One region of the Bordetella muralis genome, then DNA from elsewhere that is predicted to be linked to it. Evidence: predicted binding sites of a transcription regulator. Region 1 holds the regulator's gene; each other region holds the start of a gene.
What was found. The regulator HrcA, encoded in region 1, represses chaperone genes, less so after heat shock. The targets are predictions, from matches to a motif close to TTAGCACTCNNNNNNNNNGAGTGCTAA.
Positions count from the first base shown of each region.

Region 2: rpoH (RNA polymerase sigma factor RpoH) is a predicted target of HrcA. The motif match lies at 4,398-4,424, and genes of this name have one in related genera.
Region 3: groES (co-chaperone GroES) is a predicted target of HrcA. The motif match lies at 7,570-7,596, and genes of this name have one in related genera.

Region 1 is NZ_BAAGVF010000010.1:238,582-248,386, reverse strand. Features, by position in the region: gene grpE (nucleotide exchange factor GrpE) at 1-107, opposite strand, end outside; gene ACYVIT_RS25860 (hypothetical protein) at 192-440, opposite strand; gene hemH (ferrochelatase) at 509-1,615, opposite strand; gene hrcA (heat-inducible transcriptional repressor HrcA) at 1,673-2,680, opposite strand; gene ACYVIT_RS25845 (NAD kinase) at 2,809-3,708, shown strand; gene recN (DNA repair protein RecN) at 3,727-5,391, shown strand; gene fur (ferric iron uptake transcriptional regulator) at 5,564-5,983, opposite strand; partial or broken gene ACYVIT_RS25830 (outer membrane protein assembly factor BamE) at 6,148-6,648, shown strand; gene dapB (4-hydroxy-tetrahydrodipicolinate reductase) at 6,918-7,709, shown strand; gene murB (UDP-N-acetylmuramate dehydrogenase) at 8,087-9,166, opposite strand; gene ACYVIT_RS25815 (YbdD/YjiX family protein) at 9,307-9,519, opposite strand; gene ACYVIT_RS25810 (carbon starvation CstA family protein) at 9,537-9,805, opposite strand, start outside.
Region 2 is NZ_BAAGVF010000008.1:1,048,951-1,058,755, reverse strand. Features, by position in the region: gene mmsB (multiple monosaccharide ABC transporter permease) at 1-722, shown strand, start outside; gene araD (IlvD/Edd family dehydratase) at 768-2,510, shown strand; gene ACYVIT_RS22560 (Gfo/Idh/MocA family protein) at 2,510-3,463, shown strand; gene ACYVIT_RS22555 (SMP-30/gluconolactonase/LRE family protein) at 3,460-4,308, shown strand; gene rpoH (RNA polymerase sigma factor RpoH) at 4,470-5,357, shown strand; gene ACYVIT_RS22545 (phosphodiesterase) at 5,644-6,447, opposite strand; gene ACYVIT_RS22540 (cation:proton antiporter) at 6,626-9,334, shown strand; gene ACYVIT_RS22535 (NUDIX hydrolase) at 9,338-9,805, opposite strand, start outside.
Region 3 is NZ_BAAGVF010000002.1:232,727-242,531, reverse strand. Features, by position in the region: gene ACYVIT_RS03230 (ABC transporter substrate-binding protein) at 1-1,070, opposite strand, end outside; gene ACYVIT_RS03225 (iron-containing alcohol dehydrogenase) at 1,184-2,347, opposite strand; gene ACYVIT_RS03220 (Bug family tripartite tricarboxylate transporter substrate binding protein) at 2,384-3,361, opposite strand; gene ACYVIT_RS03215 (Bug family tripartite tricarboxylate transporter substrate binding protein) at 3,381-4,412, opposite strand; gene ACYVIT_RS03210 (aldehyde dehydrogenase family protein) at 4,432-5,880, opposite strand; gene ACYVIT_RS03205 (MFS transporter) at 6,210-7,391, opposite strand; gene groES (co-chaperone GroES) at 7,659-7,946, shown strand; gene groL (chaperonin GroEL) at 7,979-9,619, shown strand; gene ACYVIT_RS03190 (SDR family oxidoreductase) at 9,778-9,805, opposite strand, start outside.

The DNA.
Region 1 (9,805 bases):
CGCAACGCGGCAATTTCGGCCTGCAGCGACTCGATGGTGACGGGCGCGGCGGCGCCTTGGTCCTCGGACTCGGGGGCTTGATCGACAGGCTCTTGAGATGCCGTCATGGGGGATCCTCCAAAAAACAATAGCGTAGGCCCCAATAATGGGGGCCTTATAGGCTATTTCAAGAGGCCATGCAGCAAATAGGGCTACTTTTCCCTGGGCTGGGCGGGTGCGGGCGGATCGCTGGCCGGAAAACTTTCTTCCAGTGCCTCGTCCAGCGCGTCTTCCTCTCCGTCCTGAGCGTCCGCCTTCGGCGCGACTGTGGCCGCGGGATCACTCGCGGGAAAAGACTCGTCGAGCGCCTTGTCGAGTTCGCCTTCGACGCGCTCGTCCTGTTTGGCGGGAGATTCGGTCCGGGGCGTCGCCTGCGTCCCAGGTTTATTGGATGTGCTCATTCGAGATCCCCTGAAAGCTGCCGTTCACTCATGCCCCGCCGACGCTGCGCCAACGGGACTCTCACGTTCTATTCTAGTGTACGGCCTCGGGTGATTGGCAGGGTCCAACCTTGTAAGTGATTGTCGGTCAACGCCGCCAATCCCTCGATCCAATCGGGATGATCGTTCAGTGCCGGGATATACCTGAACTGACGCCCTCCGGCTGCCAAGAAAGCATCACGGCATTCCTGGCTGATTTCCTCGAGGGTCTCCAGGCAATCGGCGACGAAACCCGGGCACACCACGTCAACTTCGGTAACGCCTTGACCCGCCAGGGCTTTCAGTGTGGGCTCCGTATAGGGCTCTAACCACCGGGCGGCGCCAAAACGGCTCTGGAATGTCACCTCGACCTGATCGGGCGTCAACGCCAGGCGTTCGCGCAGCAAGCGCGCCGTTTCCAGGCAATCACGGTAATACGGATCACCCAATTCGACCGAATAACGAGGCAAGCCGTGAAAACTCATGACCAGTTTCTGCGGGCGGCCATTCGTCTGCCAATAGTCCGAGATCTGACGCGCCAACGCATCCAGGTATCCTGCGTCTTGATGAAAACGCTTGATAAATCGCAGCTCAGGCTGATCCCGCAATTTGGCCACATGTCCCGTGACGGCATCCACGACAGTCGCTGTCGTGCTGGCGGCATACTGAGGGTACAGCGGGACGGTCAAGATGCGCTGGCAACCCTGCTGCCGCAATCGCGTAATGGCCTGCTCGATAGACGGCTCGCCGTAACGCATGGCAAGCTCCACCCGTACATCCCGGCCACGCGTCTGCAGCACACGCTGCACGCCCTCGGCCTGACGGCGGCTATACACCATCAAAGGCGAGCCTTCCTCCATCCAGATTCCCGCATAGCGCGGCTGCAAACGGCTCGGGCGCCTGGCCAGCACCAGGCAATGCAAGATCGGCAGCCACAAATAGCGAGGAATCTCGATCACACGGGAATCGGACAAAAACTCCGCCAGGTAACGGCGTATATCGCGCGGCGTCGGACTGGCCGGGGTCCCCAGATTGACCAGCAGGACACCGACAGGCCCTGCGTCTCGCGGCGCGGGATTGTCATCGAAAGGATCCGTCTGGGGGGGTTCAGGCAGGTAACGCTCAGGCCATAAATACTTGAACAAGCGCAGAAACACGAAATACCTCTCAAGAACCAAGCTGCCGGAGAGCCGGCTCAATGATCCGGCTGAATCTTAATGATTATGGCTGAATGCGTTGGACAGCAGGCGCGCCGTAATGTCGACAATAGGAATGACGCGCTCGTAGGACATGCGGGTGGGTCCGATGACCCCCAAGGTGCCGATCACCCTGCCGTCAACCCCATACGGAGCGGTGATCACGGATACTTCTTCCATGGGCAGTAACTGCGACTCGCCGCCGATATAGATCTGCACCCCTTGGGCACGGCTGGAAGTATCCAGCAATTGCAGCAAATCGGTTTTCTTTTCGAACAAGGAGAACATTTTGCGCAGCCGATCCATATCGGATGCGATATCCGTCACGTCGAGCAGCTTGCGTTCACCCGAAATAATCACATCGTCGCCATCCTCGGCTGCCTCAGCCCCGGCCTCGACGGCAGCCTGCATCAGACGCGAAATGTCTTCACGCAATTGTGCCAGCTCGGTCGTCAATGTACGGCGCACCGCATTGAAGGATTTACCGGCGAAATGCACGTTGAAGAAATTCCCGGCCTCGAGGAGCTCGGCCTCGGAATAGTCGCGCTGCACGGTCAAGATCCGGTTCTGGACATCGCCGTCGGGCGTGACGATGATGAGCAACACCCGTTTGCCCGACAAGCGGATGAATTCAATTTGACGAAATACCTGTGCACGTTTGGGTGTCAACACCACGCCCGCGAACTGCGTCAGATTGGACAACAGCGCCGCCGCGGCGTTGACCGCCCGCGAAGGCTCGGTGGCCGTCAAGGCGGCCTCGCCGAATTGCTGTGGTTGAAACTCGTACGGCTGCACCGCCAGCAGCGAGTCGACAAACATGCGATAGCCCCGCGGCGTAGGCACGCGGCCTGCCGACGTGTGCGGACTGTGTATGAGCCCCATGTCCTCGAGGTCCGCCATGACATTGCGTATCGTGGCGGGCGACAAATCAAAGACCTTGGATAGCGTGCGCGACCCTACCGGTTGTCCATCGGCAATGTGACGTTCTATCAGGGCTTTAAGTAATGCGCGGGCGCGATCATCCATGAGGGCTATTGTAGGGAAACTTTCAGAAATGGGCGATTTTTGTCCTGCAGCCGGATAAGCCGCCCCATATAATCGGCGAATCGACCCGGCCAATGTGCCGTTCCTATTGATTATCGGTCCTTTTCGCCATGCATTTTCCCATTGTTGCCCTGATTGGCAGACACCAGGATACGGGCCTGGACGCGCCGCTGCGCACCCTGGCAGAAATGCTGATCAAAGCCGGCCGGCAGGTATTGATCGACGCAGACACTGCACAGAACACAGGCCTGCGCGATTATCCCGTAGCCACCCTGAAAGAAATTGGCGAAACCGCCTCCTTGGCCGTCGTCATGGGCGGCGACGGCACCGTGCTGGGCGCCGCGCGTACGCTCGCCCCGTTTGGCTTGTCGATCGTGGGCATCAACCATGGCCGGCTCGGTTTCATCACCGACATCCCCGTACAGGAATCGCAAAACGCCCTGGCCCGCATCATCGAGGGCAATTATCGCGCCGAAGACCGCATGCTCCTGGAGGGCTGTGTCTGGCGTGGTGATCAATTGATGTACACCGCGCCTGCCCTGAACGATGTGGTGCTCAACCGCGCCGGACGCGGCGGCATGATCGAGGTCCGTGTCGAAGTGGACGGGGCCTTCATGTATGCGCAACGCGCCGACGGCCTCATCATCGCCACGCCGACGGGATCCACGGCCTATGCATTGTCTGCCAATGGTCCGATTTTGCATCCGGGCCTGGACGCCATGGTGCTGGTGCCCGTGGCGCCGCAGACGCTGTCCAACCGTCCGATCGTCATCCCGGGCACTGGAGTACTCAGCATGACGTTGACAGCCATCGGCCGCGTCGAAACCGGCGCGAGCGTGCATTTCGACATGCAGACATGGTCCGATTTGCAGCCGGGCGATCGTATTTCCGTACAGCGTGCGCCGCACACGATCCGCTTTGTGCACCCGGAGGGCTACAGCTTCTTTTCGACCCTGCGCCGCAAGCTGCATTGGAATCTGATGCCTCAGGCGTCTGACAGCGTGGAATAACCGTACCGACTATCACCTATGTTGCGCACCCTGCATATTCGCGATTTTGTCATCGTCGAACAGGCCGAGATTCATTTCGGCTCGGGTTTTACCGTTTTTTCGGGCGAAACCGGCGCCGGAAAATCCATTTTGATCGATGCCCTGGCCCTGGCACTGGGCGGGCGCGCCGACGCGAGCGTCCTGCGCGAGGGGGCGGCTCGCGCAGATATCACCGCCATGTTTGATACGTCGGCAACACTGCGCAGTTGGCTGACGGAGCGTGACCTGGACAACGGAGACGAGCTCGCGTTGCGCCGCGTCGTGGATGCACAAGGCCGCAGCCGCGGCTATATCAACGGTATGCCGGCCACACTGACGCAATTACGCGAGCTGGGCGACAGCCTGGTGGATATCCATGGGCAGCATGCACACCAAAGCCTCATGCGCCCGGATGCGCAGCGAGATCTGCTGGACGCCCATGGCGGCCATGCCGAGCTGCGCCAAGCCGTCGCTCAGACATGGAAAGCCTGGCGGGCAGTCGCCCGCCAATTGGAACTGGCCGAAAAAGACGCTGCAGGGCTTGCCGCCGAGCGCGAGCGCCTGCAATGGCAAGCCGACGAGCTCGACCAATTGGCGCTGCAGGCTGACGAATGGGACAGCCTGCAATCCGAACAATCGCGCCTGGCCCATGCCCAAGCCTTGCTGGACGGCGCTGGACAGATCCTGGAGGCGCTCGACGGCGAAGACGACTCGGCCCTCCATCGTCTGAATACGGCTCAGCATCGCCTGCAGAACATGCTGCGTCACGACGCCGGGTTGCAAGGCGTCGCCGACGAAATCGAATCCGCGCGCATTGCCATGGCCGAAGCCGTCTCGGATCTCAACAACTACGTCAGCCGCGTCGAACTCGATCCTCAACGCCTGGCCCAAGTCGACACCCGGATGAGCGTGGTGTTTGAAATGGCGCGCAAGTTCAAAACCGATCCAGAGGCCTTGCCGGCGCTGCGCGACAGTGTGCATGCCCAGTTGGCCGACCTGCAAGCCGCAGCCGATATAGACGCCTTGCGCGCGCGCGCCGAAACAGCCGAAACGCAATATCTCGCCGCGGCCAAACAACTGTCCGCAGCGCGTGCCAAAGTCGCCAAAAGCCTGGGCAAACAAGTCACCCAGGCCATGCAGACGCTCGCCATGCAAGGCGGCCGATTCGAGCCGATCGTCACCGCAGGCGCCCCCTCGGCACAGGGCAGCGACCAAGTCGAATTTCTGGTGGCCGGCCATGCCGGCACCACACCGCGTCCGTTGGGCAAAGTCGCATCGGGGGGCGAACTCTCCCGGATATCTCTGGCGCTATCCGTCATCGCCAGCCGTGCGGCACGCGTGCCCACTTTGATTTTTGACGAAGTCGACAGTGGTGTGGGCGGCGCCGTTGCGGAGGTCGTCGGGCAACTGCTCAAGGAGCTCGGCGAACGCCATCAAGTTTTGTGCGTCACCCATCTGCCGCAGGTCGCCGCCTGCGGTAATGCGCAATATCGGGTCAGCAAAAAAGAAACGGCAGGCACCACGCGATCGCAGATTGCCGAATTGGACGCCGATCAACGCGTCGAGGAAATTGCCCGCATGCTAGGCGGCATCAAGATCACGGCGACGACGCGCGATCACGCGCGCGAAATGCTGGGTGGTTTGGCCGAACAAGCAGCGCGCTAAGTCGATCGACGGAAAATGCCCCCTTGCATGGGGGCGTTTTGATTTTCGGGCAGCCCGGCACACTCGGTACAGTCAGAACAATACGTAACGATTGCTGACCGACCTCGCGGGCAACGGGGCGGCGGCACGAGGCCTGATGAGCCTCGGACGTGCCGCCACGAGCCTATCAGCCCTAGCGGGTTTTTTGGCAGTCGCCGCAGATGCCGTACAGCACCATGGCGTGGCTTTCCAAGGCAAAATTGTTGTCTTTTGCCACTTTGTGTTGACGTTTCTCAATGTCGGGATCGGAAAACTCGACTACCTTGCCACAATTGGTGCAGATCAGGTGGTCGTGGTGATCGCCGTCATTCAGTTCGAAAACCGCCTTGCCGCTGTCGAATTGGCTGCGGCTCAGGATGCCGGCCTGCTCGAACTGTGTCAGCACGCGATAAACCGTCGCCAGGCCGATTTCGACGTTTTCGCCGATCAGTGCGCGATAAACATCCTCGGCGCTCAGGTGCCGTTGGTCTGCTTTGCGGAAGATATCCAGGATTTTTAGACGAGGAAAAGTCGCCTTCAAACCCATGTTTTTCAGTTCGCTTTGGTCTGTCATGGTGTAATCGCTCTCTGTCCGCGGTGGCAAGGGCAGAAATTGCGGCGCACAAACTGAAGCAGCGCGCCGCCCTTTTTCCGCTGCCCACGGAGCTACCGCATTGTGAAACCTTTATGATAACGGTTTTACCCGCTTTAAATCACAGATAGGGGCGCTTGGTGTCCATCATTGCACGTATTCCGACCCGGTTCCTGAAAACCGCACTGGCAGCCACCGCCGTCGCAGCCGTTATGGCGGGCTGCTCTTCCGACAAATGGGGCTTCCCCTACAAAGCTCCTGTCCAGCAGGGCAATTGGATCACTCAAGAGCAAGTCGCCCTGCTGCAGCCTGGCATGACGCGCGAGCAAGTCCGCTTTGCATTAGGCAGCCCTACGTTGACCAGTGTCTTGCACGCGGATCGCTGGGACTATCCGTATTACTTCAAGCCTGGCTACGGCGACCCTCAAGAACGCAAGTTCACGGTGTGGTTCGACAATGACCGCCTGGTACGCTGGGAAGGCGACAAGCAGCCCGATCTGCAACCGTTCCAACTGAATGCAGAGGGTAAACCCGAGGAAAAGATTGACGAGCAGATCGACGCCGAAACCGCTCGCCAGAATGCCGAGGGGGCTATTCAACCCGCTGTCCCGGCTGATGCGGCACAGTTGCCCGCGCTGGGGACGCCGCCGGGCGGCGCCCTGCCCGCAAATGGCGCCAACGGCGCAGATACGGCGGTCTCGCAACCGGACACGGCGTCTCAGCCGGCCTCCGACTCAGGCAGCGGCATTCGTGCACCGAGCATGTCCGAATCAGACACATTACCGCCGCAGGATACATCCAGCGATGCCGCTCGCCAGCGCGAGTTGCGATTGAATGCGCCAAGCACGGGCTCGTCCAATCCCGCCACCGGTGGCGCCGAGCCGCTGCGTTGATCGCGGTTGCCAGAGGAAAAAACATGCGTATCGCTATTGCAGGCGCAGGCGGCCGTATGGGCCGCATGCTCATCGAAGCCGTCCTGAATGCTTCGGATATCACACTCGCTGTTGCCTTGGATCGTGCAGGCTCTCCTGACCTGGGGCAAGATGCGGGCGCGTTTCTGGGCCGCGAGACTGGCGTCACCATCACGGATCAACTTGACGCGTTGGCCAATGCTGACTGCCTGATCGATTTCACTCGCCCTGAAGCTACGTTGGCGCATCTGCAGGCTTGCGTGCAACACGGCACTCGAATCGTGATCGGCACGACGGGTTTTGACGATGCCGGGCGCGCCGCCATTGAGGTGGCGGCACAAAAGATCGGCATCGTTTTCGCGCCCAATATGAGCGTGGGGGTAAATGCGACGCTCAAGCTGCTGGATGTCGCTGCGCGTATTCTGAACTCCGGGTATGACGTGGAGGTGTTCGAAGCGCACCATCGCAACAAGGTCGATGCTCCGTCAGGCACTGCGCTCAAGATGGGTGAGACGGTTGCCTCGGCTTGGGATGTTGCGCTGCCTGACGTCGCGACCTGGACGCGACATGGCGATACGGGTGTGCGCCAGCCTGGCACTATCGGGTTTTCGGTGGTGCGGGGGGGGGATATTGTTGGCGACCATACGGTGTATTTCTGCGGGGACGGTGAGCGTATCGAGATCACGCATCGATCCGGCAGCCGGGCGACTTATGCTCAGGGGGCGTTGCGGGCGGCGCGGTTTTTGAGCGACAAGGGGCGCGGGGTGTTTGATATGCAGGCGGTGTTGGGGTTGTAGGCTTGCTGCCTCTGACGTGGCCTTGATCTGCGGGAGCGTTGGGTTCTTTTGGCGTCGATGCGGGGCAGTGGCCGCGTTGGGGCTTCGCGGCGTCGGTCGGCCGCCTGCGCGGCCGACATCGCTTCGTCAACCTCGTCGCTGCGCTCCTTCGGTTTCCCTCGCTCGACGCCGAGGCGCCCCAACGCGGCCACTGCCCCGCATCGACTCGCAATGTCTCCAGCTCGTTGCATCGCTGGGACGAGTTTCTTGCTTAGGCTTCGTAGGCGCCCTGTCTTGTTAAAAAGAAGATCCTGCAGGGCCGCGATCTGTCGGCGCCTACGGGCGCGCCGACAGATCGCATTCGAGCTTGGTTTGCGACGCGGGTTGGGCCTCAGCGCTTAGGATTGCCAGACGAGGGGCTCGGGTTCTAGCTCGATGTGATAACGCATTGAAACGTCACGCTGGATCGCCGCAGCTAATGCCATGATGTCGGCAGCAGTGGCGCTGCCTTTGTTCACCAGGACCAAGGCTTGCCTGTCGTGCACGCCTGCGGCGCCGAGTTGCTTGCCTTTCCATCCACATTGATCGATCAGCCAACCCGCGGCGAGTTTGTAGCGTCCGTCGGGCTGTGGGTAGGATACGAGGCCTGGATGTTGCGCCAGCAAGGCGTCGCGAACGGTGGCGTCGACGAGCGGGTTTTTGAAGAAACTGCCTGCGTTGCCGATGACGGCGGGGTCAGGGAGTTTTTGGCGGCGAATGTCGCAAACAGCGTCGAAAATGTCGCGTGCGGTCGGTGCGCCGGACGCGTATGCACCAGAATTCGCAGAACCACCAGACAGTCCAAAATGACGCTGCAAATCCGGATATTCGAGCACGGCCTGCCAGGGGCGTGGCAGCGCGAAGCGCACCGCGACGATGATCCACTCGCCGGGCTCGCCGTGTTTGAAAACGCTATCTCGATAGGCAAACTGACAGTCGGCTGCGGTCATGTCTACCAAACGGCGCTGACGGACATTCCATGCTGTCAGTCCCTGAAAACGATCCGCCAGCTCGACGCCATAGGCGCCGATGTTCTGTACCGGTGCGGCGCCCACTGTGCCTGGAATCAATGCCAGGTTTTCCAGCCCGTCCCATCCTTGTTCCACACAGGCGGTCACAAAACCATGCCAGCTCTCGCCCGCTCCCGCCTCGATGATCCAGGCATCCGGCCGCGCCTCGATCAAGCGCACGCCTGTCACGGCGACATGTGCGACAAGGCTCTCGATCCTGGGGGGCAGCACCATATTGCTGCCGCCACCCAAGACCAACAAATGGGAATACTGATCTGCCAGATCGGACAAGGCATCCAATTGATCAACTGAACGCAAAGTCACAAAAGCGTCCGCCCACGCAGACAAGCCCAGCGTATTGAGCTGGGTAAGATCCTGACGGGCGGGCGTTAACGTGGCGGTGGATGACGCCTGAGGGAAATCCGGCATGAATACAAGAGAACGCTAAAACCTGGGGCGCTCACATGTTAACAGCAGCCTGGGCGCGTCCTGGTTGCCTGCGGCCCGGCTAGCACGGTCGTTCACAGCAACCGGGCCGCCTTCGGTCAAGGCAGGCACCGGCTTTCGCTTCAGCAACATCCCAGACGTTTTTTACCGCCATAACGGGCATCCTGACGCTCTCGGAAAAACTCCTCGTACGTCATCGGCGTTTGGTCGGGGTGCGTACGCCGCATATGCTCGACGTAGTTTTCATAATCGGGCACGCCGACCATCAAACGCAACGTCTGGCCCAGATAGCGACCGGCTTTGCCGGTCGCGGCGCCCAGATTGGTAAACAACATATGGCGCCCTCCGTTGATCAATGTCCGCCAGCCGCTGCAGGCAGCGGCTCGTACGGGGTTTCGCGGGATGTGGCCGCGCCTTTGGCACGGGCTTGCAATACGGAACGAATGCCAAACACCACGATGCTCAGTACGACAAACATGAAGATGCCGCACAACGCCGCGTCGACATAGTCGTTGAATACGACACGACTCATTTCGGCGAGGTCCTTGGCCGGAGCCAGGACTTGGCCTTGCGCGATGGCCGCGTTGTATTTTGCCGCGTGCGCGAGGAAGCTCACTCTGG
Region 2 (9,805 bases), on a different contig from region 1:
GCCCCTTTCCTCGCGACTTCCAACTGCTGTCCACCGGTTTCGTGCCGGACCTGTTCGGCGCGGGCAAGCCCAATGTCACCGCGCTGATAGTGGGAATCGTGGGTGTGGCGCTGCTGATGTACTCATCCTGTCGGGCGTGGTCGCGTAATCGCCGATATGGTATTGACGCAGAGCCGCTGGGGTTTTTCGTGGGACGCCTGGCCATCATCTCGGTGGCGATCCTGTTCTTCACATGGAAGCTCGCGGGTTTTCGCGGTTTGCCCAACGTGCTGCTCTCCATGGGAATACTGACTGCGATTTACGTCTTCATCACTGAGAAGACGACCCTGGGTCGACGCATTTATGCACTGGGCGGCAACGAGAAGGCCGCGCGTATCTCGGGCATCAAGACCGAACGATTGACCTTTCTCACGTTTGTGAACATGGGTTTCCTGGCGGCGTTGGCGGGACTGATCTTTGCCGCGCGCCTGAACACGGCCACACCCAAGGCCGGCTTCGGACTCGAACTGGATGTCATTGCCGCCGTGTTCATCGGTGGGGCCTCGGCCTCGGGCGGCACGGGCAAGATCATCGGCGCGGTGGTGGGGGCTTTCATCATGGGTGTCATGAACAACGGCATGTCTATTCTCGGCATCGGTATCGACTACCAGCAAGTCATCAAGGGATGCGCCCTGCTGGCCGCCGTTTTCTTCGATGTCTATAACCGACGCAGGCAAAGCTGATCCCGATCCGGATCAAATCACTATAAAGAAAGAAAGGGAGACCCTATGGCTTTTCAACCCGCGCCCTGGCCACGTTCGCTGCGCTCACAGCATTGGTATGGAGGCAATACGCGCGATGTCATCTATCACCGCGGCTGGCTCAAGAATCAGGGCCATCCACACGACTTGTTCGACGGCCGTCCGGTCATCGGCATCCTGAATACCTGGTCTGACCTGACGCCATGCAATGGGCACCTGCGCGAATTGGCCGAGAAGGTGAAGGCCGGCATCTGGGAGGCTGGCGGCTTTCCCGTCGAGGTACCAGTGTTCTCGGTTTCCGAGAACACCTACCGGCCGACCGCGATGCTGTATCGCAATCTGGCCGCACTGGCGGTCGAGGAGGCAATGCGCGGTCAGCCCATCGATGGTGCCGTACTGCTGGTCGGCTGCGACAAAACTACGCCGTCCTTGCTCATGGGAGCGGCGTCCACCGACTTGCCCTCCATCGTCGTGACCGGGGGGCCCATGCTCAACGGTTACTTTCAAGGTGAGCGCGTCGGATCCGGCACGCATTTGTGGCGATTTTCAGAGGCCGTCAAGGCTGGCGAAATGACGCAGGAGGACTTCCTCCAGGCAGAGCAGTCGATGTCGCGCTCTTCGGGCACCTGCAACACCATGGGTACGGCCTCGACCATGGCATCAATGGCCGAGGCGCTGGGCATGGCGCTGTCGGGCAATGCCGCGATCCCCGCGGTCGATAGCCGTCGGCGCGTGCTGGCGCAGTTATCGGGCCGGCGCATCGTGCAGATGGTCAAGGATGACCTCAAACCGTCGGACGTCATGACCCGGGCAGCTTTCGAGAACGCCATTCGCACCAATGCCGCGATAGGCGGTTCGACCAATGCCGTCATTCACCTGCTGGCCATCGCTGGCCGCATCGGGGTCGACTTGACGCTGGATGACTGGGATCGTTTCGGGCGGGACGTGCCCACAATCGTCAACCTGATGCCGTCGGGCGAGTACTTGATGGAGGAGTTCTTCTACGCGGGCGGATTGCCTGTCGTGCTCAAGCGTCTGGGCGAAGCCGGTCTGCTGCATAAAGACGTGTTGACGGTCTCTGGCGGCACGCTGTGGGACGAGGTCAAGGAAGTTCGCAACTGGAACGAGGAAGTGATTTTGCCTGAAGGCAGGGCGCTGGCGGCTTCGGGCGGCATCGTCGTGCTCAAGGGTAATCTGGCACCGAACGGGGCGGTGCTCAAGCCCTCGGCCGCCAGTCCCCACCTGATGACGCACCGAGGACGCGCGGTTGTCTTCGAAGACATCGACGATTACAAGGCGAAGATCAACGACGAGGCGCTGGATATCGACGAAACCTGCATCATGGTCCTGAAGAACTGTGGCCCCCGAGGCTATCCAGGCATGGCCGAAGTCGGCAACATGGGGTTACCCCCCAAGGTGTTGCGCAAGGGGATTACCGATATGGTGCGAATCTCGGATGCGCGCATGTCCGGGACGGCCTATGGCACAGTGATTCTGCACGCCGCGCCGGAGGCGGCAGCGGGCGGCCCGTTGGCGGTGGTGCGTACCGGAGACATGATCTCCTTGGACGTGCACGCTCGATCGCTGATCCTGGAGGTGTCGGACGTCGAACTGGCCGAGCGGCTGGCGACCTGGCGTCCAGTACATCAGCCTGTGTCCACCGGCTATATCTGGCTGCACCAACAGCATGTCGGCGGTGCCGATACTGGTGCCGACCTCGATTTTCTGAAAGGTTGCCGAGGCTCGGCGGTCGGCAAGGAGTCCCACTGATGAAAATCGCGCTCGTAGGTGTGGGAAAGATCGCCCAGGCCCAGCATGTGCCTGCTTTGCAGGCCTCGCCGCATTGGCGTCTGGCGGCGACGGTCTCGCAGGAGGGCAGTGTGAATGGCGTCAAGGCCTATACGGATTTCGACCGCTTCCTGGACGAAAATCCCGATATTCCCGTTGTGTCCTTGTGTGTGCCGCCCGCGGCGCGTTTCGACTATGCGTACCGGGCGTTGGAGGCAGGACGCCATATCATGCTCGAAAAACCGCCCGGTGCGACTCTGGCTGAAGTCGAGATCCTGTCCGCCCTGGCTCGACAGCGCGGGTTGACGATCTACACGACCTGGCATTCGCGCCTCGCTCACGCCGTCGCGCCAGCCAAGGTGTGGCTGGCTGGCAAGACCGTCAGCGCCGCGCGCATCGTCTGGAAGGAAGACGTGCGGCATTGGCATCCCGGCCAGATCTGGGTGTCGCAGCCTGGGGGGATGGGTGTGTTCGATACGGGTATCAATGCTTTCTCCATCCTCACCGAGATCCTGCCCGCGCCCGTGTATCTGCAGTCGGCCTCGCTTGAGGTGCCCGAGAACTGGCACGTGCCTATTGCTGCGCGCTTGCAGTTTTCCGGCAACGTGTACGCAGAGCTGGATTGGCGTCAGACAGGGCCGCAGACCTGGGATATGGAGATCGATACCGATCAGGGCAAGCTCGCCCTGCGCCTGGGCGGCAATGTGCTGGAGATCAACGGCAAAGCGGTCGCCGGGCAGGACAACATCGCGGGAGAGTACCCGGCACTGTATGCCCGCATGGCCGACCTGGTGGCCAACGGCGAATCCGAGGTCGACCTGATGCCTATGGTGCATGTGGCCGATGCGCTCAGCCTCGGCAGACGTACGGTGATTTCGCCCTTCGATTTGTCATTGTCTGCCAGCACAGCCGTGACCACGGGTCCAGCGGCATGAGCACGGTTTTCGACAGCCGTCCGTGCCATCTCGGCGAGGGCGCACTCTGGCATCCCCGACGCGAAATGCTGTTTTGGTTCGACATTCTGGACAACCGTCTGTTGGGGCGGGGAACGGATGGTATCTACGAGGCCGAGCTTTTCGAACGGCATTCAGCCGCTGCATGGATCGATGCCAGTCGGCTGCTGCTGGCCTCCGAGACCGGTCTGTGGTGCTTTGATCTGGATAGCCGGCAGCGTACTCTCGTGGCGGAAATCGAGGCGCAAGACGCCACGACACGTTCGAACGATGGCCGCGCCGACCCATGGGGCGGTTTCTGGATCGGCACCATGGGCAAGCAGGCCCAGCCTGGCGCTGGCGCCCTTTACCGTTTTTTCCAGGGCCGATTGGTGCGCATGAGGGCCGGGCTGACGATACCCAACGCGATCTGCTTTGCGCCGGATCGCAGCCGTGCGTATTTTGCCGACACGGCGATCCAGCGCGTGTGGCAGTGGACGCTGGATCCTGCGGGCTGGCCGCTAGGCGAACCGCAGGTGTTCATGGATTTTGCCGCGGCAGGGCTGTATCCCGATGGTGCAGTCACCGACGCAGACGGCGCGCTCTGGATCGCGCATTGGGGCGCGGGTTGCGTCGGCCATTATGACGCAGGGGGCGCTTGCCTCGCTCGCCGCGATCTGCCCTCGCCTCAGCCCACCTGCCCGGCATTCGGGGCCGGCCGCCTGTATGTGACTTCGGCGTGGGAAGGCATGCCGTCACAGGTGCGCGCGGCTCACCCGTTGGCCGGTCAGACCTTCGACCTGGGGCCGGTTGCGCGGGGACGCGACGAGCCCGCCTTTTCCCTGTGATTCTGTCCGTCCTGCTGCCTCGGCCGCCCTGGTGCATGACCCCGGAAGGCGTGACTCGGATTGAACTTTGATGCACTGCGGCAGTCGAATTAGCACTCGTATTAATAGAGTGCTAATATCAACTGATGCCCCTGTCAATTTCTATCTTGGAGGACGCAACCATGAAGCAACCCAGTAGTTCGTTGGCCCTGTCCGGCAACGCTCTGGCGCTGGCCGTTGCCAATCCGGGCTCACTAGGTACGATCGAAGCCTACATCTCGGCGGTCAATCACCTGCCGGTGTTGACTGCCGAGCGCGAAACCGAACTCGGCCGCCGTTTGCGCGACCAGGACGACATTCAGGCCGCCCGTGAGTTGGTGTTGTCGCACCTGCGCCTAGTGGTATCCGTTGCTCGCCAGTATCTAGGCTATGGCCTGCCCCATGCTGACCTCATCCAGGAAGGCAACGTCGGTCTGATGAAGGCCGTCAAGCGCTTTGACCCAGAACGTGGCGTGCGCTTGGTGTCGTTCGCCGTGCACTGGATCAAGGCCGAGATTCACGAGTTCATCATCCGCAATTGGCGCATGGTCAAGGTGGCCACCACCAAGGCCCAGCGCAAGCTGTTTTTCAATCTGCGCAGCATGCGTCCCGACGGTCATACACTCGACCCCGAGCAGGTCGATCGCATTGCCCAGGAACTGAACGTGCGCCGCGAGGACGTCAGCGAAATGGAGGTCCGCCTGTCGGGCCGCGACATGTCGCTGGAAAAACAGGACGACGAGGACGAGGCGTATGCGCCTATCTCGTATTTGTCCGACGAGGGCCATGCAGAGCCGACGCGCGTGCTTGATCGCCGTGAACACGATGAGCTGCAAGGCGAAGGCTTGGCGAACGCCTTGCAAGCCCTGGATGCACGCTCCCGCCGCATCATCGAGGCCCGCTGGCTCCAAGACGAAGGCGGAACCACGCTGCAAGAGCTGGCACAAGAGTTCGGCGTCTCCGCAGAGCGCATTCGCCAGATCGAATCTGCTGCACTAAAGAAAATGCGTGGCGCCTTGGCTGCCGCCTGATTCGCCCATTCTGTTGTACGCGAAAGCCCCGGCATAGCGATGCCGGGGCTTTCGCGTTTTGGGCAGGGTTATGGTTGAAACAAAATTTCCGTTATAGATACAATTTGATTCGATTTTCTGCTGCTGAAGACGGCTCGCACAGGAAACTTATTCGACGCCGCCGAGACTAAATACCTGTAGACCGCAATTGCCGCATCCCGGCGTGTAGTCTTGCATCCGTTTCGGCTTCTCCTCTTCCCCTCCCCTATGAAACGGATGCTTGCAGGGCACCTCGCATATCGGTGCCCTATTTTTTTGCCTGCAGCCAGGCGGCATCACTCAGGCGCCGTACGCCGGTCGCCAGCGATCCGTCACGGTACAGTTTCAGCCAGCGGTACCCCGGCGGGGAGTCGTCCAGCACGTGCTGGCCGTCGCGGATGCTGAACTGAAAGCACGTCGACGGGGTGGCCAGCAGGCGCATGTGGTGGCGGCGGCGGTCAAATGCCTGGTGGACATGGCCCCACAACAGCACCCGCGCGCGCGGCAGGTTGGCCAGACGCTGAAACAGCGCTTGCGCATTGTCCACCATCATCTTGTCGGGAAAGCTGCTGTCCATTTGTACCGGATTGTGGTGCAGCGCAACGAGTACGTGCCGATCGCCTGCCAAAGCCGATGCCTGTTCCAGCAGATCGAATTGTTCTTCACTGATATGGCCCGCGTTCGAGTCGGGTACCGTGGAATCCAACAAAATGATGCGCCAGGCGCCGATGTCCGTGACAGGCTGTGCCCAGAGTCCCATGGTTTCACGCAGGAGTCGCGGATCATCGTGATTGCCCGGCAGGCAGCGCACTGGCCAGTCAGTCTGCTCCAGCAGACTGCGCAGGCGTCGATAGGCCTGGACAGAGCTATCTTGCGACAGATCTCCGGTCGCCAGCAATAGATCGGGGCGATGCCCGTTGGCGCGAACCAAGTCCATCACCGCACGCAAACTGGCATCGGTGTTGACTTGGCACATGACGCTTTCTGGTTCAGCCATCAGATGTAAATCCGTCAGCTGCACCAGCAGTGTTGGCGCGTCGGCGCGGCCCGCGCTGGTAGTCGAACCCGGCAAGAGGCCTCCTGAATATCCAATAAAGCTCAGTACCATACCCAAAAAGCGTCCCCACTGGACCATTTGAACAGTCCCGACCCGTAACGAAACGTGCGCCGCAGCGGCATCTTCGCTGGAACGCCGTAAAAAAAGCTATCCTTGTTCTCTGTCTGATACGTTTGCGGCTTGTACACCCTTCATGGATATAGGTTTTATTGTTTTCGGTTTATCCGGCCTACTCACATTGGTGTGCTTCATGCCGCCCTTGGCCGGTCGCGTCAAGCTGCCCTATTCAGTCCTGTTGGCCATTGTGGGTTGCTTGCTGGGTATCGGACTGCACTTGCATGGTTGGGCTCCGCCCGTGCTGGGGGATCTGTTCGACACCATCGAACGTTTCGAGATTTCATCCGAAACCTTCTTGATGGTGTTCCTGCCGGTGCTGTTGTTTGAAACCGCCCTGGCCATGAATGTGCGTCGCTTGATGGACGATATCGGTCCTATTTTGATGATGGCCATCGTGGCGGTGGTGGTGTGTACCGTCGTGGTCGGTTTCACCGTCAATGCCGTGTCGTCGTATGGACTGGTGGCGTGTCTGCTGCTGGGGGCGATCGTGGCCACGACAGACCCGGTGGCGGTGGTGGGGATATTCCGCGAGGTCGGAGCTCCCAAGCGATTGACTACGCTCGTCGAGGGCGAAAGCCTGTTCAACGATGCCGCCTCGATTGCTTTGTATTCCGTGCTGCTCGCGGTGCTGGGCGGCACGGGCACGCTGTCGGTCAGCGGCATATTCACTGACTTCGTCGTGCACTTTATCGGCGGTGGATTGGCGGGTTATGTCATGGGCCGCGGGGCATGCTTTCTATTTGCCTGGCTGCGCGGGTTTCCTACCGCCGAGATCACGCTGACGCTGACCCTGGCATATCTGTCCTTTTTCATTTCCGAACATTATTTGGGCGTGTCTGGCGTGGTCGCCACTGTGATTGCAGGGCTGGTGGTGGGCTCGACGGGACGGACCCGCATGTCGCCCGTGACGTTCGAGCATCTGGCCAGTTCCTGGGAGCAGTTCGGATTCTGGGCGAACTCGCTGATCTTTATTTTTGCCGCGATGCTGGTCCCCAAACTGATGGCCGCGACCGATCTGCAAGAGCTGCTGCTGGTCGTAGTGGTCTTTGTGGTGACACTGCTGGCGCGCGGTATCGTCGTGTTCGGCCTGTTGCCGCTGCTCGGATTGACGCCGCTGGGCACCAAAGTCAGTACGCCCTACAAGCTTGTCATGATGTGGGGCGGCCTGCGGGGCGCCGTATCGTTGGCCTTGGCGCTGGCCGTGACGGAACAAGCGGCAGTACCTGAGGACGCGCGGCACTTTATCGCGGTTGTGACGACGGGCTTTGTACTGTCGACACTGTTTGTTAATGGCATGACCTTGCGTCCGTTGATTCGCATGCTGGGGCTGAACCAGCTATCGATGGTCGAACGCACGATCCGTAATCAGGCGCTGGTCGTCGCGCTCGAGGGTTTGCAGGACAAGGCCGACGACATCGCGAAAACAGACCATATCAGCCCCGAGGCCCGTGATCGTATTCACGCCGTGTTCGATGCGAGCCTGGCCAGTGTGCACGATGGTCAGGTGAGCCAGATGACCGATGAGCAACGCGTCGCGGTGGGGCTCGTCATCCTGGCGCAGCGCGAGCAGGAAATGTTCTTTGATATTCTGAAAGCGCAAATTGTGGATTGGCGCATGGCGGAATCCTTGCTGGCCCGGTCCGAACGCCTGGAAGACGCCATACGCACGGGGGGGGTGGAGGGCTTTGAACGCGGCATCGTAGCGGACGTGCGCTATTCGAGGGCGTTTCGCCTGGCTCTGCGCATGCATTACATGTTTGGCTTTCAAGGCTGGCTGGCCTATGAGCTGGGACAGCGCTTTGCCGGTCTATTGACCAAGCAATCCGTGGCTCAACGGCTGATTGTCTTTTCTCGAGAACAGATCGCGCCATTACTGGGCGAGACGGCTGCCCAGCAAATTGTGGCGGTACATCAACGGCGCTTGGATCTGATCGCCCATGCGTTGCAGGCGCTCAATCTGCAATACCCCTCATATGCTTTGTGGCTGCAAGAAAGCTATCTGGGGCGTACGGCGCGCGAGCTCGAACGCATCCGTTATCACGACATGCTGGAGCAATTCCTCATCAGTGGTGAAGTGTACGCAGATCTGATGAACCAGTTGAAGAGCCGCTGGCGTCACATTGACAAGCATCCCCCTCTGGATATGGAGCTCGGCGCTGCAGAGTTGATTACCCGGGTGCCTTTGTTCGAGGGCTTGAGTGCCGATTCATTGCGTGCCATCAGCCGGCTCCTGAAACCACGCCTGGCCTTGCCCGATCAACCCGTGTTGACGCGTGGTCGGCATGGACTGGAAATGTGTTTCGTAGCCTCTGGTGCGGTGTCTGTGCAGTTGCCTGACGGCACCGCGATCGAGTTGGGCAGCGGTGAGTTCTTCGGCGAGTTGGCGCTATTGGGCGAGCAACAAATCACGCCCGATGTCTATTCGTTGGGCTACAGCAAATTACTGATGCTGTCGCTGCGTGATTTTGAGGCCCTTTTGGCGCGGGACGTGAATTTGCGCGAACGAGTCCAGGTCGTGGCCAAACAGCGCTTGCGCGCTATCGAAGTCTGGCGGCAGTTTTCTCAGACTGGGACAACGTCGCCTTCGGCGACACCCGTCCCGCAAGTGACTGCACCGCCGCCCGAAACGCCTTCCGCTGCGCCCGCCGCAGCAGCGTCGTCGAATCTGGCGTCTGCGGCCGTATCCGGAGGCACCGCACCGTCAGAACCAGCGCCTGCGGCTGCCCCCGAGGTGGAGACGCCGGCGAGACCGCCATCGCCCCCTTCTGCTGCGCAAGAGGCGTGAGCGTCAGATTTCGCCGTGGGCGCGGCGCTGGGTGATGTCTTCGAGGATCACCAGTGCCGCTTCGACGGTGAATTCGCCATCGGCGATCTGACGCACGGCCTCGGCGACCGTGATGTGGGCGATTTCCATGACTTCGCCATCCTGGTTTGCCGGTTGTGTGTCAGCCGGCAGGACGCAGGTGCTGGTCAGCAGGTCCTCGACCTGATACCCCTCCGGCAATCGACGCTGCACGCGCAGTATCGTGCGCAGTGGCGTGCGTGTCGTCAGCGACGCGGGCGCGAGGCCGGCTTCTTCTGCGCATTCTCGCAACAACCCTTGTTCCAGATCTTCTTGTGTACTGACCAGGCCGCCTACCAAGGTGTCCCACATGCCGGGGTCCGTCGATTTGCTGAGTGCGCGTCGCGCTACCCACAGGCGGCCATCCGGGGTCCATGCGTTCAGGTGCACCGCGCGCGTCAATAGCCCGAGCGG
Region 3 (9,805 bases), on a different contig from region 1:
TAGGTGGCCTGGCCGATCCATTTACCCTCACCAAGGTTGGGATCGACCACGTCGAGTTTGCGCAGCACTTCCGCCACCTTGTCAGCGTCGCTGTACGTGCCTGCTTTTTCAATGGCTTGCACCAAAGCCCGGCCACCGGCGACAAACAGATAGAAAAAGTTGTTCTCTGGCGGCTCTGCCTTCAACAGTGTCTTGTAGCTTTCCTGCAGCTTCAACACGTTTTCGTCAATAAAGACCGGTTCAAACCAATAGAAGTCGCGCAGCACTTCCATGCCGCCCGCTACACGAGCAATCTCGACAGTACCCGGTCCGCCAAGGCGCCCGATCACCCCCTTGTAGCCTGCCTGGCGCAATTGCTTGACGAGAATGCCGGCATCGCCCGGCGGGGTCGATACCGTATCTACTGTATCTGGATTGCTGGCCATGATGCGTGTGACAATGGGCGCAAAGTTGGTCGTGCCACGTTGGTAATACTCCAGCTTGGTCGGCACGCCATTTTTTTCATAAATAGCAGCAACTACCTCGGCCACATCAGTACCAGCCTGGTCATTCGGTGCAATCGTCAGTGCACTTTTAATGCCAAAGGTTTGCTTCGCGTGCTTGACGATCGGATCTCCCCATGCAGCCGGGCCCGGGCCAATATGGAACGTGAGCGGCCAACGAGGGCCGATGGCGTCACGCGCATAGCTATCGCTCATCATGAGCATCTTGTTGCGCGTGGCGATCGGTTTCATACCGGTGACCTCCGGCGAACCCATGGGTCCCAGAATGAATTTGACGCCTTGGCTGACAAAGTTGTTTGCCGCTGCGGCAGCGCCTTCTGCGGTGTACTTCGCGTCTATGGCAACGACACGTAGCTGACAGGTTTCGTCTCCGACTTTCATCCCGCCTTTGGCGTTGACTTCGGCCGCCACATAGTCTGCAGCCCCCTTGATCGCCAATCCCCACTGCGTTGCTGCGCCGGACAATGGGCCGGTTGCACCCAGCTTGATCTCACAATTCGCCGCTGCTACGCCGGGCAGAGCCGCTATCGTGCATGCAGCGGCAAGTCCTACAAGCTTCTTTTTCATGTCGTCTCCTCGACCTATTGATTAGCCATAATCAAAGCTATGGCCGTTTTGAATAAATGAAGTAGCGTCAAGCCTTAATGGCTTGTCCGTTCATCCCTGCTCTCGCGCAAACGTCAGAATGCCTCCGCAAACAAAGCGCGGAAGTCCGCTGTGGACGTCGTGCGTGGATTCCATCGGTTGTAATTGGCTTGGGTGCACAACGCTGCGATTTCGTCGAATTTGTCTTCGGTTGCGCCGACGTCGCGCAACCGGGCCGGTATCGCCAGATCCCTGCACAATGCCTCGATAGCCTCGACCGCAGCACGGGCCGCATCCATCTCGGCCAGTCCTCGCACAGGGCGATCCATGGCGGCGGCCACCCGAGCGAACTTGCGCGGGTTGGCAGAGAGATTGAAACGCGCAACATGTGGCAAACACACGGCGTTGGACAAACCGTGAGACAAATGCCAGTAAGCCCCGACAAAACGCGCCATACAGTGGACGTTGCCCAAACCGGTCTGACCGAATGTGATGCCAGCCAGCGCCGAACCAACCAGCATGTTGAGACCGGCCTGCAGGTTGTCACGGTTCGCGACAAAGGGCCGTATATTGGCTGCCAGCAGCTCGATCGCTTCGATGTTGATGGCGTCGGTGACCAGATTCGCCTGGCGCGAAATATATGACTCGAACGCATGTACAAACGCGTCCATGCCTGAATGCGCCGCCACGTGTGCCGGTAATGTCCGCAAAGCGAGCGGATCGAGGATGGCAAATCGCGCAGGGTTGAGCGCGGCATGGCGAATCGACATCTTCAGGTTCTTTTCGGTATCGGTGATAACACACGATCCCGATACTTCGGAGCCCGTTCCCGCCGTCGTGGGAATGGCGATCAGCGGCAGCGGAGGCGTTGTGAATTTCTCGATACCCTCATAGTCGTGGATACGTCCGCCGTTGGTAGCCAGGATACCGACCGCTTTTGCCACGTCCATGGCGCTGCCGCCGCCCACTGCCAGCAACGCGGTGGCTTGATGTGCCTGGCATGCCGCGAATGCGCGCTCTACGGTGATCGCGCTGGGGTCCGGTTCGATCTCCGAATAGCTCGCAATGGCGATACCTAAATCATCCAGCATCGTGCGGATGTTGGTATAAAACTCGCCGGACAATAGCGCGCCGTCGATGACCACGAACAGTCGATTGCAACCCTGCGCTCGCAGCAGATCGCCGAGTTTACGGTGCGACCCTATACCCATATACAAGCGGGTTGGACAAAAGAATGTGCTGATTTCGGAGACTGCCATGCTGAACCTTTTTGTGTGTTGTCGTGCTATGAACGCTTAGTCGTTGCTATCCCAGTCTTTAGCCAGAGTGGTCCAACGTACTGTTTCTTCGTGGACGAACTTCTGGAATTCGGCCGGGTCCATACCGCCTGGGTTTGCGGCCATGCCTTCGAGCGTTTTGCGCATGACTGGGTCGTCCATACTGGCCTTGACGGCTTGCCAGATGCGCTGCACGACGGCAGGTGGCATATTCTTGGGCCCGGCCAGGCTGTACCAGGTAGACATCTGATAGCCCGACACGCCGGATTCGTCCAGGGTCGGCACGTCGGGCAGGAACCGCGTTCTCTCCAGGCTGGTCACCGCCAGCGGTTTGACGCCGCCACCGTTGATCTGCGCGGCCGCCGAGGCTGCCGAATCCAGGGCAAAGGTGAGACGGCCGCCAATGAGATCCGTCATCATGGGCGCGGCGCCTTTGAACGGTATATGCAGAGCTTGCATACCCGTCTGTTTCTTTAGCAGTTCCGCCGACAGGTGTTGTGTAGTACCGATGCCGGCCGAACCGTAGTCGATTTCCTTGGGGTGCGCTTTGGCATAATCCAGCAGTTCGCTGACGCTATTGACCGGCGAGCTTTTCGCGACGACCAGGACATTGGGCACGTCGGCCACTGTCGTGATCTGCGTCATGTCACGTTCGAAGTCGTACGGCAGATTCTTGTACAGCGCACTGGCTGCAGTGTGACCGACATTGGCCAGCAACAAGGTATAGCCGTCGGGTTTGGCTCGGGCGACGATGCCCGCCCCCAGGGTGCCGCCTGCACCAGGCTTGTTTTCGACGATCACGGTTTGACCCAGTTGCTGTTGCAACTGCATCGCTACCGCACGCGCGACGATGTCGGTTGTCCCCCCTGGGGTAAACGGCGCGACCAATGTGATCGGCTGTTGGGGCCACTCGGCTGCCCGAGCCGCCGTGCCCGGCATGAGGAACATTGCACAGGTGGCGAGCGTAGCCGCGGCACGTGAACTGAGTTGACGCATTGTGTCTCCTGTATTGTTGTCAATCAACGGTGATGTTGAGTTTGGTCAGAATGGGGGCCCAGCGCTGTACTTCACTGGCCAGCAATTCAGCTGCGCCTTCCGGCGTCTGGTTGCGTGGGTTGGGCACTTCGATACCGGAGCCGGACAGACGCTCGCGGGTAGCGGGCGCAGCCACGGAATTGCGCAACGCCTGACTCAGGCGCTCAACGACAAGCGCCGGTGTGCCCTGAGGCACCAGAAGCATGTTCCAGATGTCGTAGTGCAGGTCGGCGAATGCCGACTCGCCAGCGGCTGGCACGTCGGGCAGCGCTGCAATCCGCTGTGGCCTCAACACGGCGACACCGCGCACCATGTTGGACTTCACATAGCCGACCGAGGTCGTGCTGCTATCCACTAGATAGTCCAGATGGCCAGCGATCACATCATTGAGCGCCTGGCCGGCCCCGCGATAATTGACCGCAGTTATTTTCAGGCCCAGCCGCTCGTTTAACAGGACACCACCCAGAAACGAGCCTGAGCCCACGCCGGCTGCACCGAAATTCATCTCCTTGGCGTGATCGCGAGCGTGGGCCGCGAACTCATCCAGACCGGAAACCGGCAAATCTTTTCGTGCCGACAAGACTTGCGGCGCATCGCCGACAGAACCCAAGGCGATGAAGTCCTTGAGGATGTCGTACGGAAGCTTTTTATACAGCGTCGTGTTGGCCGCCAGCGTGCCTACGTTGCCAATGAGCAGCGTATATCCGTCACCGGCCATGCGTGCGGCGCGGGCATTGCCTACGGTGCCACCGGCCCCAGGCGTGTTCTCGACGATGATGGGCTGCCCCAGGTCCTTGGCCATTCCCTCGGCGATGACGCGTGCCAGCACATCCGTGGGACCGCCAGGCGCAAATGGAACGATCAGGACAATCGGCTTGGAGGGAAAGGCACCCCCACTAGCACAGGCTCGTCCCAAGGGGAAGGCGGCACCAGCGGTTGCGGCGGCCGCTCCCAACAGGAGGCGGCGTCGCGCATCGCATGTCTCACTCCGAATGAATTTTTCTTTTTTCATGATTCTTTTGCAGAACACCTCATGGATTGAAAACGACCAGCCGTTCTTCGGTCATCTCGCGAATCGCGTGAGCGGGACCTTCCTTGCCGAAGCCGCTGTCCTTGACTCCGCCAAAAGGCATCACGTCAGAACGGGCACTTGAGGTTTCATTGATCTGTACAGTCCCGAAACGCAAGGTCGAGGCCGCGCGCAAAGCACGATCGATGTCTTGAGTAAACACGCCGGCCGACAAGCCGAACGGGGTCGAGTTGGCATCGCGTATCGCTTCTTCGAAATCGTCGAAGGGCCGCAGGGCCAGCAATGGTGCGAACGCTTCCTGACACCAGACGCGGCCGCCGTCGGGGGCATGCGTCACGATCGCAGGTGTGATGACCGAGCGTTCGCGTTGCCCGCCGCACAGCAGTTGGGCGCCGCCTTGTTCTGCTTCGCGCAGCCAGCTTTCGGCACGAATCGCAGCTTGCTCGCTGATCAGTGGACCGACCTTGGTATCCGGGTCGCGCGGATCACCAGCCTTGAGCGTGGCAGCGAATGCCGCGAGACGCTGGCCGACTTCCTCGGCGATATCCCGCTGCACGTATAGCCGCTGCACAGAAGTGCAGACTTGACCGGCTTTGCGCAGTCCGGCATTGGCGATCTTTGGTATTGCGCGCTCCAGATCTGCGTCGGAGCAGACAATCGTGCTGGCGATGCTGCCCAGTTCCATCTGTGTACGTCGCAGGCCAGCCGCCTGTTGAATGATGCGCCCCACTCTCGTACTGCCCGTAAAGGTGTAGAAAGCGATGTCCTGTTCTTCGAGCAGCCATGTGCCGACAGTATCGCCCTCACCTTGCACCACCGCCAGAAACGCGGGCGGCATTCCTGCTTCCAGAAGCAGTTGTGCCAGCAACGCGCTGGTCAGCGGCGTAAAGGCCGAGGGCTTGAGCACGACCGAGTTGCCTGCTGCATACGCGGGCGCGACCTTGTGTAGCACCGTATTGAGCGGCGCGTTAAAGGGAGTAATGGCACAAACAACCCCAATGGGAAATCGCTGCGTGAAACCCATACGGCGATGTGCGCCAGGGCTGGCACCAAACGGGATGACGTCGCCTACCAAACGTAGAGCCTCGTCCGCGGAAAGACTCAACGTGACGATCGCACGATCGATTTCTCCATTGGCATCAACGATCGTGAAGCCGGCTTCGGCCACCATCACATCGACCAGGCGCGTCCGGTAGGACTCAATCAACCCGGCAGCACGGCGCAATACCAGGGCACGGTCGTGCGGCGGCGGCGGACCGCCGTCAACGGCGGCTCGAGTGACGCGCACAGCCTCGGCCACTTGGTCACGCGTTGCCGAGGTGACTTCGGCCACAGGACGGCCGCTGAATTTGTCCTCGACGGTAAAGCTTGGGCCGCCATCGAGCCATCGGCCATTGATCAGTTGCCCGGTCGGTGGCAGGCCATCGATGTGCAAGAGTGCTGCGCTCATTAGTTGATCCTAAAGTGAAACGTTATCTGGAATTTTTAGCGCTAAATAAGGGATATTTTTATCCTATATCGCAATTTAAATGAAATGATTCATTTTCGAATTATAGGTAGGTCAGCCTGTCATTCGTATCCAGTTTTCATGAAGAGGTGTTTAAAGCAGGTGAAGTCGCTTTACCGCTCAACATCGCCCGGAGCGCGGGGTGGTGGGATTTTCTGAGGGCCGTGAATACAATCCCCTCGGCTCGAGCTTATCTTCGCCAGCAACGACTAATACGCGATGATTTCCGAGGCCAGGCCCAGTAGAAGAGCAACTCGCGAGCGACCCAATCCTCAATTCTCAGGCCCGCTTCTGCGGGCGACGAGCGCGGCCGCCACCAGCAATGAAGTCACTACCGTGAAGATCAAGCTGGCAGCAGCCAGGCCCCACAGCACGGCCGCCAGGCCGATGCCTAATACCGGAATGGACGCGCCGACGAAACAAGCAAGATAGTAGGCGGACGAAATCGACGCGCGATGGCTGGACGGGCTGATTTGGCCGACAACGCGCAGGCTGCCGCCGAACCCCATGCCCGATGCCGCGGCCGTGAGCAGCGTAGCCAGGACCAGCAACCCGAGCGACGCCTCGCGCTGTGCCAGGTAGAACGTGCACAACGCCGGCACCAATAGCATCAGGCCGATGCGCATGCTGCGGTCGCAGGAAAAGTGACGCTCAGCCAGCAGCGCTCCCAGCCCCCCCATGAACAGCACGAACATGATGGCGCCGGTTGCCAAGCCACCTCCCGACGGCAGGATTCCCTGCACGATGCTGGGCAGTAAAGCCAGGTAATAACCAATGAAGGCGAACACGCAAAAGGCCGTCAAGGCGGGAGTGATGAAGTATCGGCGCAAACGCCGCGGTACCGCGATGCGCGGCCGCAGGTCCGGCCGGCCGGATGCCATCGGCCGGTCCGCCGGCACGCGACACAGCAATATCAGCACGCCAACCAGTGCGGCTAGATAGCAGCCCCATGCCAATTGCATGGGCGCGAACGCGTACTGATACAGCACGCCGCCCGCCAGCGGACCGATGGCAGATCCGGCGAAGTTCGCCCCCGCGGCCCGCACAGTAGCATGTTCGGTGTGGTGCTCGGCGTCGATATCTACCAGCCAGGCCGTGCCCGTGCTGGACGCCAGGCCTACAGCCACCCCGCTGACCAGTCGGGCAGCGAACAACCAGATCGTGCCAGCCGCGAAGATGAACAACAACGTAGACAGACAGGCGAGCAGCAATGCGGCCATCAGGATGGGTTTTCTGCCCAGGCTATCGGACAGGCGCCCCAAGAACAGCAGCGCCACCATATTGCCCAACACATAAATCGCGTAAATCTGCGTCAGCGTGAATTCGCTAAACCCGAAAGTTTGCTGGTACGGCAGATAAAAGGGCGTCGCGAGCGTGCTGCCCAGGAACGCGGCCCCGATGATCAGCATGGCGGTGGGGACGCTATGACGATGCCGATATTCTTGGTTGTTCATATAGATCAGCCCATCATAGGCGGGCAGGATGATCCGCTCAACACTCGACAGGTTTCTGCTCCTGAACGAATGTTTCGTCCGAACAGCCCCTGGACTTGGCGCAAGTTGGATGAAATCTTCCACCAAAAATGTAACAACGCCCCTTCCCCCCTTGAACCTCCCGCCATCATCCCTATAATTAGCACTCGCTGCCGGTGAGTGCTAACACTGCTTCCCGGCCTGAAACCCGATTTTTTCACCTTCTATATTTAGAAACAGGAGTTCCTCATGGCCCTGCGTCCCCTGCACGATCGCGTGATCGTCAAACGCCTGGACAACGAGCGCAAAACTGCCTCGGGCATCGTTATCCCTGATAGCGCCGCTGAAAAGCCGGATCAAGGCGAAGTCGTGGCCGTTGGCCCGGGCAAGAAGACCGAAGACGGCAAAGTGCTGCCGGTCGATCTGAAGGCTGGCGACAAGGTTCTGTTCGGCAAGTATGCCGGCCAGTCGGTGAAAGTCGACGGCGAAGAGCTGCTCGTCATCCGCGAGGAAGAAATCCTCGCCGTGATCCAGTAATTACCTGAACAAAATTTCGAAGGAAGCTCACAATGGCTGCCAAGCAAGTCCTGTTCGGCGATGACGCGCGCGTGCGCATCGTTCGTGGCGTGAATGTTCTCGCCAACGCTGTCAAAACCACCCTGGGCCCCAAGGGCCGTAACGTTGTGCTCGAGCGCTCGTTCGGCGCCCCGACCGTCACCAAAGACGGCGTGTCGGTTGCCAAGGAAATCGAACTGAAAGACAAGTTCGAAAACATCGGCGCTCAACTCGTTAAAGACGTTGCCTCGAAGACCTCGGACAACGCCGGCGACGGCACCACCACCGCCACCGTGCTGGCTCAAGCCATCGTTCAAGAAGGCCTGAAGTACGTTGCCGCTGGTTTCAACCCCATCGACCTCAAGCGCGGTATCGACAAGGCTGTGGCCGCTGCCGTGGCTGAACTGGCCAAGCAATCCAAGCCGGTCACCACCAGCAAGGAAATCGCTCAAGTTGGCTCGATCTCGGCCAACAGCGACTCGTCGATCGGCCAGATCATCGCTGACGCGATGGACAAGGTCGGCAAAGAAGGCGTCATCACCGTCGAAGACGGCAAGTCGCTGGAAAACGAGCTGGACGTGGTCGAAGGTATGCAATTCGATCGCGGCTACCTGTCGCCCTACTTCATCAACAACCCCGAGAAGCAAGTTGCCGCTCTGGACGATCCGTACGTTCTGATTTTCGACAAGAAGATCAGCAACATCCGTGATCTGCTGCCCGTGCTGGAACAAGTTGCCAAGTCGAGCCGTCCTCTGCTGATCATCGCCGAAGACGTCGAAGGCGAAGCCCTGGCTACCCTGGTTGTGAACAACATCCGCGGCATCCTGAAGACCACCGCTGTCAAGGCGCCTGGCTTCGGCGATCGTCGTAAAGCCATGCTGGAAGACCTGGCCATCCTGACCGGTGGCGTGGTGATCTCCGAAGAAACCGGCATGTCGCTGGAAAAGGCTACCCTGGAAGACCTGGGCCAAGCCAAGCGCATCGAAGTTGCCAAGGAAAACACGACGGTTATCGACGGCGCTGGCGACAGCAAGTCCATCGAAGCCCGCGTCAAGCAAATCCGCGTGCAAATCGAAGAAGCGACCTCGGACTACGACCGTGAAAAACTGCAAGAGCGCGTGGCCAAGCTGGCCGGCGGTGTTGCTGTGATCCGCGTCGGTGCTGCTACCGAAGTCGAAATGAAAGAAAAGAAAGCCCGCGTCGAAGATGCCCTGCACGCTACCCGCGCTGCTGTGGAAGAAGGCGTGGTTGCTGGCGGCGGCGTAGCTCTGCTGCGTGCCAAGCAAGCCATCGCTGGCCTGCAAGGCGATACGCCTGACCAGAACGCTGGTATCAAGCTGATCCTGCGTGCAGTCGAAGAACCCCTGCGCACCATCGTTACCAACGCCGGCGAAGAAGCCAGCGTGGTGGTGGACAAGGTTCTGAGCGGCAAAGGCAACTACGGCTACAACGCCGCTACCGGCGAGTACACCGACCTGGTCGAGCAAGGCGTGTTGGATCCCACCAAGGTGACCCGCACCGCACTGCAAAACGCCGCTTCGGTGGCCAGCCTGCTGTTGACGGCTGAAGCCGCTGTGGTCGAACTGGCTGAAGACAAGCCCGCTGCTCCCGCAATGCCTGGTGGCATGGGCGGCATGGGTGGCATGGACTTCTAAGTCCACGCCATTGTCGCGAAATATCCCCGGCATGCCGGGGATATGCCGAATCAACACCCTCGGGGTTTATGCTCCGGGGGTGTTTTTTATTTGACGGCGACTGCTCGATGTGCAAGCCGCTTTCTGTTATCCCCCATTGCCGGCGCTCTCCGTACTATCTATGCAGTCGGAATCGTACCGCCATCA